2 regions of the Acidovorax sp. GW835-FHT14B10 genome follow, and region 2 is predicted to be linked to the other one. Evidence: riboswitches for the same ligand, from Rfam matches in the RefSeq annotation. Region 2 holds a riboswitch; the other holds the start of a gene.
What was found. Region 2 has a riboswitch for S-adenosylhomocysteine ahead of ahcY (adenosylhomocysteinase). Riboswitches for the same ligand answer to the same signal wherever they lie in the genome.

Region 1 (5,963 bases), on a different contig from region 2:
CAGTGCGTTAGAAAACAGGCCGCAATTGACCTGTGTACCACACTGGCTCTGGAAGGTGGGGCCAGCGGAAATGATCATCTGGCCGTTGCCGATCCCGATACCCACGGCACTTTGCTGCAGGGTGGTTGAACCACCCACCGCACCGCCAAAGAACAGGTCAACGGTGTAAATGTTGCTGGTATCGGTACCAAACCACATACCGAATTTTTGGCTGCTGGCGCCACTGGTCTGTTCGATGATCAGTGTGGGGATCATGGTGGCCGAACTGGTGGCAGAGCCCCACAGGCCTGCCGCGCTCTGGTCGTTGGCCGCGCTTACTGCGCCGGCGCCAAACACGTTATCCAAGACAGTTTGCAGCGATTGCTCGCCCGCCGCAGTCGCCCCGAGGGCCACAGGACGCACGTTGGTGTTGACAATCGGCACCGCATGAGCGGTTGCAGATAGGAGCATGCCTGCGACGATAGCTGCTGCGGTTTTGAATTCCATGGTGTGACCCCCTCTGTAAGTAGTCGCTGAAAACTGCGACCTCGACTTACAAAAGCACACACCATGCCACTCAGAAAAATCAACAACTTACGTTGCTTCACGGCCCGGATTGTCAAAATATTCGACACAATTCGCTACACGCCCCAGGTGCCGGGGCGTCCGCCGGGGTGCATCGAACCGGTATGCCCGCACTGTCCTTCAAAACCCAGCCCTGCGGACAACCCAAAGCCCCCCCCCCGCACGCAAGGTCTTCGGTTCTCAGGCGAGGACACTTGCACTGTATCGGCGAGCGCTTTCCGCGCTTTATTTCAGCGCCAGAGCATCACAGATTGGGCGCCAGCAGCTTGGCCAGCACCGCCTCGTCCATGCCCCGGCGCTCGGCCATGTCGTGCAGCTGGTCTTCGCCGATCCTGCCCACGTTGAAATACACGGCATCGGGGTGGCCGATGTAGAAGCCGCTCACGCTGGCGGCGGGCGTCATGGCCAGGCTTTCGGTGAGGTCCATGCCGATGTCCTCGCACTGCAGCTGCCGGAACAGGGCGGTCTTGGCGCTGTGGTCGGGGCAGGCGGGGTAACCGGGCGCGGGGCGGATGCCGTGGTACTTCTCGGCAATCATGTCCTCGTTGCTCAACGCCTCATCGCTGGCATAGCCCCACAGGTCGGTGCGCACGCGCTGGTGCAGGCATTCGGCAAAGGCCTCGGCCAGGCGGTCGGCCAGGCTCTTGAACAGGATGGCCGAGTAGTCGTCCAGCGCGTCGATGAAGGCCTTTTCCTTCTTCTCGATTCCCAGGCCCGCCGTCACCGCGAACAGGCCCGCATAGTCGGCAATGCCGCTGCTCTTGGGCGCCACGAAGTCGGCCAGGCAGCGGCTGGGCCGGGTCACGCCGTCGATCACATGCTTTTCGGTCTGCTGGCGCAGGCCGTACCAGGTCATGGCGACTTCGGTGCGGGTGTCGTCGGTGTAGAACTCGATGTCGTCATCGTTCACGCTGTTGGCGGGCAGCAGGGCCATCACGCCACTGGCGGTGAGCCAGCGGCCTTCGATGATCTTCTTGAGCATGGCCTGGCCGTCGGCAAACACGCGCGTGGCCTCCACGCCCACCACCTCGTCGGTCAGGATGGCGGGGTACGGGCCGGCCAGGTCCCAGGTCTGGAAGAACGGGCCCCAGTCGATGTATTTCGCCAGTTCGGCCAGGTCGAAGTTCTGGAACACCCGGCGGCCGAGGGCGCGCGGCACGGCGGGCTGGTAGGCCTGCCAGTCGATCGGCGTCTTGTTGGCGCGGGCCTTGGCCAGGGGCCACAGCGGCACCTGCTTCTTGTTGGCGTGCTGGGTGCGCACCTTGTCGTAGTCGGCGTTGACTTCCTGCACATAGCTCTCGACGCCGTCACCGAGCAGGCTTTGCGCCACGCTCACGCTGCGCGAGGCGTCGGGCACATAGACCACGGGGCCCTCGTAGTGCGGCGCGATCTTGACGGCCGTGTGCACGCGCGAGCAGGTGGCGCCGCCGATCAGCAGCGGAATTTTCTTGATGCGGAAATGCTCGTCCTTCTGCATCTCGCCGGCCACGTACTGCATTTCTTCGAGGCTGGGCGTGATCAGGCCCGACAGGCCCACGATGTCGGCGCCCTCGACCTTGGCGCGCGCCAGAATCTCGTGGCAGGGCACCATCACGCCCATGTTCACCACCTCGAAGTTGTTGCACTGCAGCACCACGGTGACGATGTTCTTGCCGATGTCGTGCACATCGCCCTTCACCGTGGCGATGACGATCTTGCCCTTGCTGCGCACGTCGCGGCCCGCAGCCTCGTCCTGGCGCTTTTCTTCCTCGATGTAGGGGATGAGGTGGGCCACCGCGAGCTTCATCACGCGCGCGCTTTTCACCACCTGGGGCAGGAACATCTTGCCCGCGCCGAACAGATCGCCCACGATGTTCATGCCGTCCATCAGCGGCCCTTCGATCACATGCAGCGGGCGGCCGCCCCTGGCCAGGATCTGCTGGTAGGCTTCTTCGGTGTCTTCGGTGATGAAGTCGGTGATGCCATGCACCAGCGCGTGGCTCAGGCGCTCGCCCACGGTCTTCGGATGCTCGGGCGTGCCGCGCCATTCGAGCTTCTTGCTCTCGTCCTTGGCGCCGCTCTTGGCGGTTTCGGCAACCTCGACCAGGCGTTCGCCGGCATCCGGGCGGCGGTTGAGCACCACGTCCTCCACGCGCTCGCGCAGCGTGGGTTCCAGATCGTCATAGACGCCCACCATGCCCGCGTTGACGATGCCCATGTCCATGCCGGCCTGGATCGCGTGGTACAGGAACACGGTGTGGATGGCTTCGCGCACCGGGTCGTTGCCGCGGAAGCTGAAGCTCACGTTGGACACGCCGCCCGACACCTTGGCGCCGGGCAGGTGCTGCTTGATCCAGCGCGTGGCCTCGATGAAATCGACCGCGTAGTTGTTGTGTTCCTCGATGCCGGTGGCCACGGCGAAGATGTTGGGGTCAAAAATGATGTCTTCGGGCGCAAAGCCCACCTCGTCCACCAGGATGCGGTAGGCGCGCTCGCAGATCTCGATCTTGCGCGCGTAGGTGTCGGCCTGGCCCTGCTCGTCGAAGGCCATGACCACGGCAGCGGCGCCGTAGCGCTTGACGAGCCGGGCCTCGTGCTTGAACTTCTCCACGCCCTCTTTCATGCTGATCGAGTTCACGATGCCCTTGCCCTGGATGCAGCGCAACCCGGCCTCGATCACCTCCCACTTGGAGCTGTCCACCATGATGGGCACGCGCGCGATGTCGGGCTCGGACGCGATCAGCTGCAGAAAGCGCACCATGGCCGCCTTGCTGTCGAGCATGGCCTCGTCCATGTTGATGTCGATGACCTGGGCGCCGTTTTCCACCTGCTGGCGCGCCACGGCCAGGGCCTCTTCGTACTGGCCATTCAGGATCATGCGGGCAAACGCCTTGGAGCCCGTGACGTTGGTGCGCTCGCCGATGTTGACGAACAGCGTGCCCTCGCCGATGGAGACAGGCTCCAGGCCGGACAGCTTCATGGGGGGAACGGAAATTTCAGACATGCGACTCACCTGTGCAGGAACAGCAGAAAAACAGGTGAGCGTCGTTGCGATGGGGCATGCGGTGCATGCGGCGCCCAAGCCTGACGGCCCCACCGGTGGTGGCAGCCGCTGCAACGCTCCTTGGGCGAGGCTGGATTTTAAGGGCGAACGCCCCGGCGCTCAGATGGCCGCAGGCTGCGCCGATGCCGGCAGCCCGAACACCCGGTCGAACCCCCAGTTGAAGACAAAGGTGTAGCAAAGAAAGAAAACGATGAGCGCCAGGTCCATCACGAAGGCCTGCCACAGGCTCACGTTGAACCACCAGGCAAACAGCGGCACCAGCGTGAACACCAGACCGCCCTCGAAGCCGATGGCATGGGCAATGCGGCGGCGCACGCTGCGCCCGCGCACGGCCTGGCGCGATTCCCAGCGCTCGAAGGCCCAGTTGAACAGCAGGTTCCAGACCACCGCCACCGCCGAGGCGGCCACCGATGCCACGCTGGAGTGCGCAGCACTCTGGCCCGTGAGCACTGCCAGCCCCCAGGTTGCCACGGCAATGGCGATGAGCTCGTACAAAGTCACATACAGCACGCGGCGGCGCACGCCCTGCAGGCCGGGGGCGGCGGGGGACGAGGAAACGGACAGGGTCACGGGTGCATGCACGGTCATGGCGGCACTTTATGTACGAATCACTGATATATAAAGTCAGCTTATTTCAGATTTATTGACAGATTGGCAGGCCATGGCCTTTTCTTCCGACAGCGTGCAGGTGTTTCTGGCGGTGCTCGACCGAGGCTCGTTTTCGGCCGCCGCGCGGGCGCTGTCGCGGGTGCCCTCGGCCGTGAGCATGACCATCGCCCACCTGGAGGCCGAGCTCGACGTGCAACTGTTCGACCGCAGCGGGCGCGAGCCCCGCCCCACAGCGGCGGCCCGGGCGCTGGAGCCGCAGGCGCGGCTGCTGGCCGCGCAGCTGCGGCAGCTCAATGCCCAGGCATTGGCGCTCACACAGGGCCTGGAGGAGCGCCTCACCCTGGCCATCGCCCCCGAGCTGCTGGCAGCGCGCTGGACGGCGCCGCTGGCCGCGCTGGCGCAGCAATACCCGCTGCTGCAGGTGGAGGTGCTGGCCGCGCCCCAGGGCGACGCGCTAGCCCTGCTGCACAGCGGGCGGGCACAACTGGCGCTGGTGTTCGAGCGCCCCAGCATCGACGGGCGCGAGGGTTTCCAGGAGGTGGGCAGCGAAACCCTGGTGGCCGTGATGGCGCCCCAGCACCCCGTGCTGGTGGCTGCGCGGGCGACCGCAGCTGCCCGCGGCGAGGCGCCCGAGCGGGCCCAGCTGCGCGAGGAACACCTCACCACCACGCGCCAGATCGTGGTGGCCAGCCGCGACCTGGCGCAGACCGACCCACGCTTCGTGTTTGCCCGCCACCACTGGCGCACCGACAGCCACCTGGCCGCCCTGGGCCTGATCGAGGCGGGCCTGGGCTGGGGCTGGCAGCCGCGCGCGCTGGTGCAGCCGCGCATCGCGGCCGGCTCGCTGGTGGAGATGCCGTTTGAAAACCTCAGCAACGGCGTGGCGCTATGGGTGGACGTGGTCTGGTCCAAAGAGCGCCCGCTGGGCCTGGGCGCGCGGCGCTTTGTGCAGCTGATCGCGCAGCAGGGTGCATCGGGTGGACAGGCCTGATTGACGACCAAAAAAGATTACGACGCTTATCCAGCAAGCGCCAGAAGCTATTCATTGCATAGCATTCAATGCCCATGTGTGCCGCAAGTGTGCATTGACCGGCCCGGCGCATTGCGCCAAGCTGGCCGCCCTACCCACCGAAAAACGACCATGAGCAAATCCCCCTTTCAAAGCAACGACAAGGCCCTGGCCAAGCGCTGGGCCGCCTGGCAACCCAAGCCGGCCAATGGCTCCGGCCCCAAACCGGTCTCGCTGAAGGATTTCGACCCCGACGCCACGCCGTTCATGAACGGCGAGAAGGCGCAGGCCAAGGAAGATGTGCAGGCCCTGGCGATCGAACTCGACACGCTGCAAGACCTGCTGTATGCCGACCGGCGCTACAAGCTGCTGGTGCTGCTGCAGGGCACCGACGCCTCGGGCAAGGACGGCACCGTGCGCGGCGTGTTCGGCAGCATGAGCGCCCTGGGTGTGCATGCCGTGGGCTGGAAGGCGCCCACCGAGCCCGAGCGCGCCCACGACTACCTGTGGCGCATCCACCAGCGGGTGCCGGGCGCCGGCGAGCTGACGGTGTTCAACCGCAGCCATTACGAAGACGTGCTGGTGCCAGTGGTCAACGGCTGGATCACGCCCGAGCAGCAGCGCCAGCGCCTGGCCCACATCAACGACTTCGAACGCATGCTCAGCGAGACCGGCACGGTCATTGTGAAGTTCATGCTGCACATCGGCTTCGAGGAACAGCGCGAGCGACTGCAGGAG
Region 2 (5,963 bases):
CCATGCCGATGCGCGCGGCCCCCTGGCGAAACAGGGCTGCGCCCTCGGGGTCGAAGCGGAAAGCCGCGAAAAAGTCGTCGGCCTGGTAGTTTGGTCGCGCCTGGCGTATTTCTGCCGCATAGGTGCGTGCCAGGTCGAGCGAACCCGCCAATGCCAGGCTGTAGGCCGCGATGGCGCGGATGTGCGTGTGGGCGTTGGGACGGGCGGCGGCCTTGACGGCCCAGTCCGCCGCCTCGTCGAACCGGCCCAGGCGCACCAGCGCCATGGCGCGGGCCCCCAGCATGCCGAAAAGCAGCGGGTCGAAGGGGCTGAGCAGGCGCGAGTGGTCGGACGCCGCGATGGCGGCCTGGGGGTCGCCCGCCTGGGATTGGACAAACGCCAGCGTGTAATGACCCAGCGCGAAGCTGGGACTCAGGTGGATGGCCTGCTCCAGCTCAACCACGGCCGAGTCCTGCTGGGCGCGCAGCCACAGTGCCCGGCCCATGGCCCAGTGGGCCGCCGGGTTGCGGTCGTCGGCGTCCAGGCTTTGGCGGGCCGTGGCCATGGCCTGGTCGCAAGCGGCTGCGCGCTCGGACCAGCCCTGGAAGGCGTTCTGGAAGTGCGTGAACGACAGCCCGGCGTAGGCACGCGCGAAAGTGGGGTCGAGGTGCACTGCCATGGCAAAGAATTGGCGGGCGCGCTCGTTGTCGGCCTGGTTGAATCGGTACATATGCCACAGGCCACGGTGGTGGGCCTCCCAGGCATCGAGGGTGTTGGGCGGGCGCAGCAGGGCGCGGTTGCGCTCGGCCAGCTCGATCTCGCTGGCGGCGATGGCGACGATCTGGCTGCCAATGTCGTCGAGGACGAAAAAAGCGTCGTCCAGGGGGCGGTCGAAGATGTCGGCCCAGACGACGTGCGCGGTGCGGACCTCCACCAGTTCGGCCGTCACCACCAGACGCCGTGCGTGGCGGCGCACGGTGCCGCTCACCACATAGTCGACATCAAGAAGGCGCGCGGCCTCCTGCGGGCCGATGTCGCGTTCATGCAGCGCGAACACGGTGCCTTGTGCGATGACGAACAGGCTGCGCAGCTGGGCCAGCCGGGTGATGACGTCGTGGGCCAGTGCGTCGGCTGTGCCCCCACGCCCACCGGCCACGGGCGAGAGGTCGGCGAAGGGCATGACGGCGATGGACGCGCGGTGCGGATGCGCGTCGCGGGCTTTGTCGAGAGGCAGATCCGGGCCTGCGCCGGGCGCGCTCTGGCACAGGGGGGTGGGCGGTTCGTGTTCCGTGGCCGTTGCCACGAAGCGGTAGCCGCGGCGTGGAATGGTGGCAATGCAAGCTTGGGCCATGCCACTGTCGCCGATGGCCTGGCGTGCCGCCTTGATGCAACTGCTCAGGGCCGACTCGCTCACCACCTTGCCGGCCCACAGCGCATCCAGCAGTTCCTGCCGGGGCACGATGCGGTGGCGGTGCTGCAGCAGGTAGGCCAGCAGGTCGAACACCTGCGGCTCGACCTGGCGTGTCTGCCCCTGGCAGCGCAAGGTGAACAGACGGGTATCGAGCTCACAGTCTCTGAAAGTCAGCAGCACCGGCTACTCCTTCACGGAAGCAGAGCCGGAATCATATGGCGCACCACCATCTTCAGCCAATCTCCACGCCTTCCCCATGGTGGCGCCAAGGAATCTGGCGCGGTTGTGCGTAAGCTTTTTCCACCGTGGCTCGGGCAGACCGCGCAACGTATTCAGGAGTTTCTTGACCGAAAGGAGTTCACCATGGGTACCACGCTTTACCAACGGCTGGGCGAATCGGCGGGCATCGCCCGCCTCGTGGACGATGTCATTGCCGCCCACCTGAGCAATCCCCTCGTCAAAACCCGTTTCGAGAACGCCGAGGACCTGGAGCACACCAAGAAAATGGCGACCGAGTTCTTCTGTGCGGGTGCCGGGGGACCGCAGCCTTACACCGGCAGAGACATGCTCACGGTGCACAAGGGGATGAACATCAGTGAACAGGAGTATCTGGCGGTCATGGATGACATTGTTGGTGCCATGGGCAAGCACCAGCTGGACGATGGCACGAAGAACGAGGTGATCGGCATCCTCTACGCGCTCAAGGGCCACATCATCCGCGTCTGATTCCCTTCTTCCATCACCCGTGTCGTTGTTGCTGCGCATTGCCTTGCAAGGCACGGGCTGCGGTTGAGCGCCCAGACACCAAGGATCAGGAATCGGAATGACCGGGTCTCCTGCCGGCGCGGTCGCGCCGCAGGGGCGGAGGGTTGCACACCATCTATGGAGGTACCTCAAATGGACTCGCAACTAGAAAGCATTCGCGAACAACAGCAAGCGTCCTGGAACCGGTTCTCCGCGGGCTGGAAGAAATGGGATGAGCTGTTCATGGACTTCCTGCGCCCCATGGGCGACGAAATCATCCGTTGGCTGGACCCGAAGGGCCAGGACGTGGTGCTCGATGTCGCCGGCGGCACGGGAGAGCCCGGGTTGACGATTGCGGCGCGCATTCCGCAGGGGCGGGTGGTCGTCACCGACCTGGCGGCGAACATGCTGGAGATCGCCAGGGAGAATGCGCAGCGCCGCGGGCTGGCCAATGTGGAGACCCGCGTGTGCGATGTGTGCGCGCTGCCTTTTGCGGACCAGAGTTTTGATGCCGTCAGCTGCCGCTTTGGCTTCATGTTTTTCCCCGACATGGATCTGGCGGCCCGGGAGATGGCGCGTGTCCTGAAACCCGGCGGGCGCCTGGCCACTGCGGTCTGGAATGTGGCGGAGAAAAATTTCTGGGTGACGGCCATCATGGGCGCGATCAACCGGAACATGGCCTTGCCTGCACCGGCGCCGGGCGCGCCGGGCATGTTCCGCTGTGCCCAGGCGGGCTGGGGCGAGGCGCTGTTGGCGCAGGCCGGGCTGAAAAATGTGTCGGTCAGGGAGGTGGCGGGACGGCTCGACTGCCAGACCGCCGATGTGTACTGGCAGGCCATGACCGAAGTGGCCGCACCGGTGGTTGCCGCACTGGGCCAGGCCGACGAAGCCACGGGAGAGAAGATTCGGGAAGAGGTGTATCGGGCCATCGAGCAGAAATTCCCGGATGGCAATGTCCGGATCGACGCCAGCGCACTCGTGGTTTATGGCGAGAAATGAAGGAGCGCTGCCGTACCTGGGGGGGGCAGCCACCATGCATGGCAACGGGGCCTGGTGACGGATGCCTCCCCGCGCACTGGGCGCATCGTTGCCGGCGGATGCGGCGCTTGCATCGGTGGGTCCCGCGCATGCCGAGCCATGTGGCCGGGGAATGCGCCCTGGCTGGCGGCCGGGATGGCGTGGCGCCGGGTGCGCGCGTCCGTATAATCCCGACCTCATCCGAGGAGCGTTGCAGCGTCCCCAGCATTGGCGGGGCGTGAGGCTCGGAGTCACTTTCGCAACGACGCTCATCCACTTTCCGCGTGGTGAGCTTTTTCCCTTCCCCCCCGGCGAGTGGTTTTTTCAAACATGCTTTGGAGCAAACCATGAACGCACGCGTCAACGCACCTACCCTGGCCGACAGCGCCATTGCCGACATCGGCCTGGCCAACTGGGGCCGCAAGGAAATCCGCATCGCCGAGACCGAGATGCCCGGCCTGATGGCCATCCGCGAGGAATTCGCCGCCAGGCAGCCCCTGAAGGGCGCGCGCATCACCGGCTCGCTGCACATGACCATCCAGACGGCCGTGCTGATCGAGACCCTGAAAGCCCTGGGCGCCGATGTGCGCTGGGCCTCGTGCAACATCTTCTCCACCCAGGACCACGCCGCCGCCGCGATTGCCGCCACCGGCACGCCGGTGTTCGCCATCAAGGGCGAGACCCTGGTGGACTACTGGGACTACACCCACCGCATCTTCGACTTCGGCGCCAAGGGCACGGAGGGCGAAGGCCCGAACATGATCCTGGACGACGGCGGCGACGCCACGCTGCTGATGCACCTGGGCAAGAAGGCCGAGCAGGACGCCTCCGTGCTGGCCAATCCCGGCAGCGAGGAAGAGCGCATCCTGTATGCCGCCATCAAGGCCAAGCTGGCCGAAGACAGCACCTGGTACAGCCGCAAGAGCGCCCAGATCCTCGGCGTGACCGAAGAGACGACGACCGGCGTGCACCGCCTCAAGGAAATGTCGGCCAAGGGCACGCTGCTGTTCCGCGCCATCAACGTGAACGACTCGGTGACCAAATCGAAGTTCGACAACCTCTACGGCTGCCGCGAATCGCTGGTGGACGGCATCAAGCGCGCCACCGACGTGATGATCGCCGGCAAGGTGGCCGTGGTGGCCGGCTACGGCGACGTGGGCAAGGGCAGTGCCCAGGCGCTGCGCGCGCTGAGCGCCCAGGTGTGGGTGACCGAGATCGACCCCATCAACGCCCTGCAGGCCGCCATGGAAGGCTTCAAGGTCGTGACCATGGAATGGGCCGCGCCACTGGCCGACATCTTCGTCACCACCACCGGCAACCGTGACGTGATCACCTTCGAACACATGAAGGCCATGAAGGACCAGGCCATCGTCTGCAACATCGGCCACTTCGACAATGAGATCCAGGTCGCCAAGCTCGAAGAACACTGCCAGTGGGAAGAGATCAAGCCCCAGGTGGACCATGTGATCTTCGCCGACGGCAAGCGCATCATCCTGCTGGCCAAGGGCCGCCTGGTGAACCTGGGCTGCGGCACGGGCCACCCGAGCTTCGTGATGTCGAACTCGTTCGCCAACCAGACCATCGCGCAGATCGAGCTGTTCACCCACCCCGAAGGCTACGACGTGGGCAAGGTCTACGTGCTGCCCAAGCACCTCGACGAGAAGGTGGCACGCCTGCACCTCAAGAAGGTGGGCGCCATGCTGACCGAGCTGAGCGACGAGCAGGCCGCCTACATCGGCGTGCCCAAGCAGGGCCCCTACAAGCCCGACACCTACAGGTACTGATTCCCCCTCGGGCGCTTGCGCCTTCCCCCTGAGGGGGACGCCACCAGCGGCCCGGCAAAGCCGGTTCCGCGGTGGCGCTGGCGGGTGGCGCGGCTCAATGATGCTATTTTTATATGAGCTGCTGGCGCTTGATTTACTAACGCTACCAGCTGACTTGACTCAAAAAGGATGGGCGCGATGCGCGCAGATGTGTTTTTGGTGGAACGTGGCCATGCGGCCACGCGCTCGCAGGCGCAGCGGCTGATTGCCGCGGGCGTGGAGTGGCGCCTGTCGCCGCTGGCGCCCTGGCAGAAGGTGGCCAAGAACGGGGACGAAATTCCGTCCGTGGCCGAGGTGCGGCTGCTCGACGATGCCGAGGCCAAGTACATCTCGCGTGGCGGCCTCAAGCTCGAAGGGGCGCTGCGGGCCACCGGCCTGTCGGTGGCGGGGTTGCGCTGCCTGGATGTGGGGCAGAGCACGGGCGGCTTTACCGACTGCCTGCTGCAGCAGGGCGCGGCCCAGGTGATTGGCGTGGATGTGGGCCATGGCCAGCTGCACGAGCGGCTGCGCGCTGATCTGCGCGTGGTCTGCGTCGAGGGCGTGAATGCGCGCTCGCTGACGGCGCAGGCCTTGCAGGATGCCTGTGAGCTGGCCCTGTCGGAAGTGATCGAGGCCGAAGAGGACAACGAGACCCAGCCCGAGGCACCCTACAGCTGGATGCGCAATGGCGGGCAGGTGGACGAGGCCTACGACGACAGCAACGATGCCAAGGACCAGGACATCGAAGCCTTCAAGTCCGAGCGCGCCGCCCGCGCCAAGGCCCGCGAACAGGGCACGCTGCCGGTGGAGCGCCGCCGCCGGCCCGAATGCGCCGATACCGACATCACACCGGTGTTCGATCTGGTGACGGGGGACCTGTCGTTCATCTCGCTCACGCTGGTGCTGCCCGCGCTGGTGCCGCTGCTGGCGCCAGGCGGCAGCCTACTGATGCTGGTCAAGCCGCAGTTCGAGCTGCAGCCCGGCCAGGTGGGCAAGGGCGGCATCGTGCG

Region 1: it holds a riboswitch for S-adenosylhomocysteine, as region 2 does, so the genes downstream of both, metH (methionine synthase) here and ahcY (adenosylhomocysteinase) in region 2, are expected to answer to the same signal.

Annotation. Positions count from the first base shown of each region.
Region 1 covers NZ_JBXAGC010000004.1:144,717-150,679, reverse strand. The annotation lists gene AC1Q5S_RS05340 (PEP-CTERM sorting domain-containing protein) at 1-486, opposite strand, end outside; gene metH (methionine synthase) at 809-3,598, opposite strand; S-adenosyl-L-homocysteine riboswitch at 3,577-3,675, opposite strand; gene AC1Q5S_RS05330 (PACE efflux transporter) at 3,707-4,138, opposite strand; gene AC1Q5S_RS05325 (LysR family transcriptional regulator) at 4,269-5,207, shown strand; gene AC1Q5S_RS05320 (PPK2 family polyphosphate kinase) at 5,358-5,963, shown strand, end outside.
Region 2 covers NZ_JBXAGC010000002.1:231,053-237,015, reverse strand. The annotation lists gene AC1Q5S_RS03035 (winged helix-turn-helix domain-containing protein) at 1-1,570, opposite strand, end outside; gene AC1Q5S_RS03030 (group I truncated hemoglobin) at 1,754-2,116, shown strand; gene AC1Q5S_RS03025 (class I SAM-dependent methyltransferase) at 2,288-3,133, shown strand; S-adenosyl-L-homocysteine riboswitch at 3,351-3,429, shown strand; gene ahcY (adenosylhomocysteinase) at 3,499-4,935, shown strand; gene AC1Q5S_RS03015 (TlyA family RNA methyltransferase) at 5,113-5,963, shown strand, end outside.